2 regions of the Bacillus cereus group sp. BfR-BA-01360 genome follow, and region 2 is predicted to be linked to the other one. Evidence: a T-box and tRNA genes for the amino acid it is inferred to sense, from the RefSeq annotation. Region 2 holds a T-box; the other holds one or more tRNA genes.

Region 1 (3,417 bases), on a different contig from region 2:
GTTTCGATACAGTTCGCTCCGTGTCATACGGAGCCCGATTCATATGCCTTTTCGGAATGGCATCATATAGTTCTGAACGAACAGTTTTTCCTTCTGAAAGATTGACCTTTGCTATATGATTTTTCTGTGAGGAATCAGGGAAATATTCAATTTCAGAAGAATACCCTTTGGCTGCGGCAGCGATAACTAAATTTTCAAGAGAACATCCTAAACTAGCATGCATTTCTCTCAAAAATGGATCGGCTGTACCGATATTTCTAGCTTTATCCGCAAAAATATGAATATATGTATCTCCAATATCAAAGCACCATGGCTGTGTATTATGTGAATTTGCAGCTAACGTTGCCGCACGCACAATTTCTTCCATCCCTTGAGCACTTGTATTCCAAGCTGAATAAGCGAGGCCTTCCCCCGAATTAAAAACCCCTGCATCAATTGCTCTCCAAAACCCACCAGCTGCTAAAAGCCCTCCTACGACAGCAGATCCCTTTAAAAAATTCCGTCTGCTAACCAACTTTATCGCCTCCATTTCATCACCTCAATCGTTATGATTTGCAATGGATTGTTCAAGAAAATAAAACATCTCCGCAATAAACTCCTTCGCTTCGACCCCATGTTCAAGCAGATAACTTTCCTTACTTAAGGCTAAATTGGACATCCCAATAATATTCGCATAGAGAACAAACGCTGTTTTCGTCACATCAATATCCGCTCGAACACTGGAATCCTTGATACCTTCTTGAAGAAGATTTACTAAATAATGAAATGTTTTTTCACCCTCTAAATCGCTCATAACTTTAAATTCATCATCCGCAGGTAACTCACTCATCGCTCCGTTATACAACACAATCATCTCAAAGTACTTCGGATGAAGTTGGATAAAACGCACATATGCCTTTCCTAATAACTTAAGCTTCATAATTCCATTTAAATCTTCCCGTTCATCTAAAGTATCACTAACAATTCTATTTAAAGCTTGATACGCTCTATAAATGATTCCATGAAGCAATTGCTCCTTACTTTGAAAATACGAATATAGAGTTCTTTTACTGTACTCCGCTACGTTTGCAATTTCATCCATCGTTGCACCTTCATAGCCTTTGGCAAAAAAAACCGCCTCTGCCGCTTTCAGAATATCCTCCCTACGAATCTTTTTTTCCCTCTCTTTTCTTTCTATAATTCCCATGTATCCTCCTTACGTAAAACTTTAAGTTATTTAAAGTACACTATTAGTTTATTTACCAAAATCATACAAAAATACAAATTATTTTTCAAGTATTTTCCATAATAATTGCATATTTTTAACTTTTAAGCATTTAAATTGTATTCTAATTACATTTAGATCGTAAAATATATACAAAATATTTATCCTTTTAAAATAACTTTATTATTTTAGATTTATTGAAATATGTGTTAGGAAAACTTTTGCATTTATGGTAGAGTAGAAAACTTGAACAAATTTCTTTAGGCTATCCAAAACATCAGTGAAACCTATTTTTTGGGGACACAACCCTTCATGGTAGTTCTCTACATGAGTTACAAAATCGACATTCTTTTCTTGACCATTCTCGGCTTAAGTGATGTAGGTTCTGTAATCAAACCGAAAGATTATGATAAAGTCGATGCTGATGATTATGTGATGCATGAGGATGGAGAAAAAACTTATTTTCTTATCAAATCAAAATCAGATGAATATTGCTTTACAAACAAAGGATGAATTCATTTAGATAGGACGAATGCTACAAGTAAAAAGCGTACGTTAAAACGATTTAGTTACAGCAAATATCCAATTAAAAACGTAATGCTTGAAACTGCTGGTACAATCGATTTAGATGTAGAAATTAAATTTCATATGGGGGATGAATATTACTCCATTGATGTTCATAAAAAACATATTTATTAATTAAAATGTTCATATAAAACATTTCTCAAAATGACGTTACCTTACAATACGCTCATAACGGTTTAAATATGGCTTCTCATACGTTTAGTCGTATTACAAACGCACAATTAAATTTAGCAGAACAATTTAAAAAAAATAAATCAAATTGCATTCAATTGGCTTGTCGATACAAAAAAAACAATACAACATAAAAGACTATGGCTTTATCTTTGAAAAATTTATCAATAATTAATCTACAAACAAAAAACCTTGTTATCAATGATAACAAGGTTTTTTATAGCGTCCCAGGAGAGATTCGAACTCCCGACCGACGGCTTAGAAGGCCGTTGCTCTATCCAGCTGAGCTACTGGGACATGGAGCGGGTGAAGAGAATCGAACTCTCGACCAGAGCTTGGAAGGCTCTTGTTTTACCACTAAACTACACCCGCATATTTTATTTTTTTGCTGACGTCTTATCGACAATGTTTATTATATTTGTACGTAAAGATAAAGTCAATACTTTTTTTCAAAGAGGATAAGAATTTTTTATCCTCTTTGAAACGTTACTTGTTCAACAACTTGTCCTTCTAAAGTTTTAAACTGAACTTCTATCTCTTGTTCATTTATTTGCAGCAACGCAAATGTTTTTTCTTTACGAGTCCGCGGCAGTAAAATGCTACCCGGATTAATAAATAACATATCCTTATAAATTTCTGCCCCTAAAACGTGCGAATGTCCAAAGCAAATAACGTTAGCTGCTACTTCTTCTGCATAGTAGGCCAATGTTTGTAATGTCATTTTCACATTATGACGATGACCATGCACAATTAAAAAGCGAACGCCTTTCACATCCATAACAATCTCATTCTCAAAATCATTATGAAAATCGCAATTTCCTTTTACAATTTGAAATCCTTGAATATCTTGATGCTCTGAAGTTAATTCAGAGTCACCGCAATGAATCATCACATCAACTTTTCCTTCATACATTTCTTTTAGTTGCTGTAATTCTTTTACTGAACCATGACTATCACTTACAATTAAAGCCTTCATCAGTCTCTCTCCCTTACTCCTCTAAAAACCATTCCGGGATTTTTTCTTCTAGCTTGCGAAGTGCACGTCCGCGATGACTAATGGTGTTTTTCTCATCTGAATTGAGCTCAGCCATCGCCTTTTTATATTCCTCTACATAAAAAATGGGATCGTATCCGAAGCCATTGTGACCACGGCGCTGTTCTAAAATTTTCCCTTCGCACGTTCCATTTACAATGACCGGTTCTTTATCGTCTTCAGGGAAAGCAACCGCTAATGCACAGTAAAAACGTGCTGTGCGCTTTTCAAGCGAAACGCCTTCTAATTCGCTTAATACTTTATCAATATTCGCTTGATCATCTTTTGGTTCACCTGCATAGCGTGCAGAGCGTACGCCAGGCTTTCCATGTAAAGCATCCACAATTAAACCGGAATCATCCGCAATGACAATTGAGTTTAATTGCTTACAAAGACTATCCGCTTTTAAAATTGCATTTTCTTC
Region 2 (3,417 bases):
TTTCTTTCTTTTCGTGAGAAAGAAGTAGTGAAGAAATATCAGTTATCAGAAACATTGCAACATAAGATGGAACAAAGGCTTTATGTGTGGAAAGCCGATCAGTGGTACGATGGAATCCATAGCATTTATGTAATAGCAAAGGTAGTACCATCTTATTGGCCTATTGTTCCATTCATTAAGTTATCCGTGTTGCTGAAGTTTGGAAATAAAGTATATGATTATATTGCAAATAATAGAAAGCTAGTACCGGTTGGACATTGCCGGGAAGGGATTTGTGAAATTCCTGCAAAAAAATGATAGGATTACTATCTTTCTTTTGCACCTATTATTAGACCGTGATATGATGAATTTGGAATGAAAGTTGAAGGAGAGAGAAGAAAGATGTCAAATGCATACGAAGAGTACATGCGTCAAATGGTAATTCCGATGCGTCAAGAATTAGTGCGTGCTGGATTTGAAGAATTAACAACAGAAGAAGCTGTAACAGAATATATGGAACAAGCAACAGGTACAACATTAGTTGTTGTAAACTCTGTTTGTGGCTGTGCAGCAGGTTTAGCGCGTCCATCAGCTGGTCAAGCAGTTGTGCGTTCAGAAAAACGACCTGATCATCTTGTAACTGTATTTGCAGGGCAAGATAAAGAAGCAACTGCAAAAATGCGCGAGTATTTTGGAGAGATTCCACCATCTTCACCATCTATGGCTTTATTAAAAGGAAAAGAAGTTGTTCACTTCATTCATCGCCATGAAATTGAAGGTGCAACGATGGAAGAAATTATTCATAACTTAGAACGAGCTTTTGAAAAGCATTGTTAAGGAACGGGGGAGAAGGAATTCTCCCTTTTTTCTTTATATATGAGGTGAAAAGAAATGATTGTAACAACAGCAGGACGAACAAATAGAGAAATGACAGTGTATGCAAAAGAAGTAGCAAAAGAATTACAATGCCCTTTTGCTATGCGAGATGAGCTTTCGGTGCATCAATTACATAAGCAGTTTGAAGATGATGTGCTTGTCGTAGGGAAGAATCGATTAGCTATTTATCCAAACGGAACGGATGAATCATTCTTTTTTCATCCTAATTCAGCTATGTTTCGTGTGAAAAGGTTGATGAGAGGAGAGCAGGATTCATTTGTACAGGCTGCTAAGTTAGAAAAAGGAATGACAGTGTTAGACTGCACGCTTGGTATGGCATCAGATAGTATTGTCGCAAGTTATATTGTTGGAAAAGAAGGTGCTGTAACTGGAATTGAAGGGAATCGCTACATGGCCTATATTATGGATAAAGGATTAAAACAATGGTGTTCGGGTATTCCAGAAATGGATGAAGCGATGCGCCAAATTATCGTGAAGGAAAGTGAACATTTTAATTTCTTAAAGCACTGTGAAGACAATCGCTATGATGTAGTATATTTAGATCCAATGTTTGAAGAAACCATTGTGGAATCAGATGGAATCCGCGGTCTGAAACATTTTGCGTTATATCATGATATTACAGATGAAACGATTCAAGAAGCGAAGCGTGTTGCAAAGAAACGAGTTGTTTTAAAAGATCATTTTCGTAGTGAAAGATTTGAACGACATCATTTTTTTGTATATAAGCGAAAAAGTGCAAAATTTCATTTTGGTGTTATTGAAACTTGCTAATTATTTGAAAAGATGTATAATAGGCAATAATCAATTATATAGGATGTCGTAGATGAAGAGAGTAGTCCTTCTTCAGAAGGGAAGCGAGCTAGGGATGGTGTGAGCCTAGTACGGAGAAGAGGATGAAGCGCACTTCGGAGACGCTGCTTGAAGCGAATAGTAGAGTAAGCCGGGGTTCCCTGTCCTCGTTATAAACGGGAAAGTGGTTCAAATTGAACAACAAGGGTGGTACCACGGGTGATAACTCGTCTCTTTTTTAGAGGCGAGTTTTTTGTGGTTTTAATAAAAGGAGGGGTAATGTATGGAATACAAAAAACAATTTGCAAAAGCACTAGTAAACAGTTTACATGCCGGATTGTCATTAGAAGAAATTATGGCTTTAATCGAAACGCCAAAGCAAGATGAATTTGGGGATGCAGCATTTCCATGTTTTACGCTCGCAAAACAATATAAAAAAGCACCAGCACAAATTGCTAAGGAAATTGCTTCAGAATTAAAAGGGTCATTTTTCAAAAAAGTAGAGGCGGTGGGACCGTATGTAAATATATTTTATAATCGTTCTGTCGTAAGTAATCATATATTGAAAACCATTTTAGCTGAAAAAGAAAAATATGGGCAACATCATTTTGGACAGGAAAAGACAGTTGTAATTGATTATTCTTCTCCAAATATCGCAAAACCATTTTCTATGGGACATTTACGTTCAACAATGATTGGAAATGCTTTAAAACATATTGCTGAAAAATGTGGTTATGAAGTTGTCGGTATTAACTATATTGGTGATTGGGGAACGCAATTTGGAAAGCTTATTACCGCATATAAAAAGTGGGGAAATAAGGATCTTGTCAAAGAAGATCCAATTCGTGAATTATTTCAGTTATACGTTCAATTTCATGAGGAAGTAAAAGAAAACCCAGAGTTAGAAGAGGAGGGACGTATTTGGTTTAAAAAGTTAGAAGATAATGATGAAGAAGCAGTCTTTTTATGGAACTGGTTTCGCCATGAATCATTAAAAGAATTTTCTCGCATTTATGAACTTCTTGGAGTAGAATTTGAAAATTTTCAAGGAGAGGCTTTTTACAACGATAAGATGGATGAATTTGTTGAAATGCTAGAGGAGAAAGGGATATTAGAGGAATCAGATGGAGCGCAAGTTGTGAATTTAGATGAAGAGAATATGCCGCCATGTTTAATTAGAAAATCTGACGGGGCGACTCTTTATGCTACACGTGATTTAACAGCAGCTTTATATCGTCAAAATACATACGGATTTGATAAGGCGCTTTATGTAGTAGGGGCGGAACAAAGCTTACATTTCGCACAATTTTTTACCGTATTAAAACAATTAGGCTACACATGGGTTGAGGGGATGCAGCATGTGCCGTTTGGTCTTATTTTAAAAGACGGTAAGAAAATGTCTACACGTAAGGGGAAAGTAGTATTACTAGAAGAAGTACTAGAAGAAGCAATCGCACTTGCTCAGCAACATATTGAGGAGAAAAATCCAAGTTTAAAGCAGAAAGCAGAAGTTGCGAAACAAGTTGGTGTAGGGGCAATCATTTTCCATGATTTGAAAAACGAACGTATGCACAATATTGAATTTTCATTAGAGAAAATGTTGAAGTTCGAAGGGGAAACAGGTCCATATGTTCAATATACACATGCACGTGCTTGCTCGATTTTAAGAAAAGAACATGTAGAATTTGAAACAGCAACATTTGCATTAAATGACGATTACAGTTGGAACACATTGAAATTATTAAATCAATT

Evidence for each region. The T-box of region 2 lies ahead of argS (arginine--tRNA ligase). A T-box ahead of a tRNA ligase gene usually reads a tRNA of that ligase, here a tRNA-Arg.
Region 1: it has a tRNA-Arg gene. The T-box ahead of argS (arginine--tRNA ligase) is inferred to sense a tRNA for this amino acid. The anticodon was not compared.

Annotation. Positions count from the first base shown of each region.
Region 1 covers NZ_JAKUFV010000006.1:48,921-52,337, forward strand. The annotation lists gene MR056_RS07755 (Acg family FMN-binding oxidoreductase) at 1-529, opposite strand, end outside; gene MR056_RS07760 (TetR/AcrR family transcriptional regulator) at 539-1,186, opposite strand; partial or broken gene MR056_RS07765 (PH domain-containing protein) at 1,532-2,135, shown strand; tRNA gene MR056_RS07770 (tRNA-Arg) at 2,184-2,257, opposite strand; tRNA gene MR056_RS07775 (tRNA-Gly) at 2,259-2,332, opposite strand; gene MR056_RS07780 (metallophosphoesterase family protein) at 2,430-2,936, opposite strand; gene MR056_RS07785 (XTP/dITP diphosphatase) at 2,950-3,417, opposite strand, start outside.
Region 2 covers NZ_JAKUFV010000002.1:14,240-17,656, forward strand. The annotation lists gene MR056_RS01900 (thiol-disulfide oxidoreductase DCC family protein) at 1-297, shown strand, start outside; gene MR056_RS01905 (BrxA/BrxB family bacilliredoxin) at 382-816, shown strand; gene MR056_RS01910 (class I SAM-dependent methyltransferase) at 871-1,647, shown strand; T-box leader at 1,688-1,903, shown strand; gene argS (arginine--tRNA ligase) at 1,949-3,417, shown strand, end outside.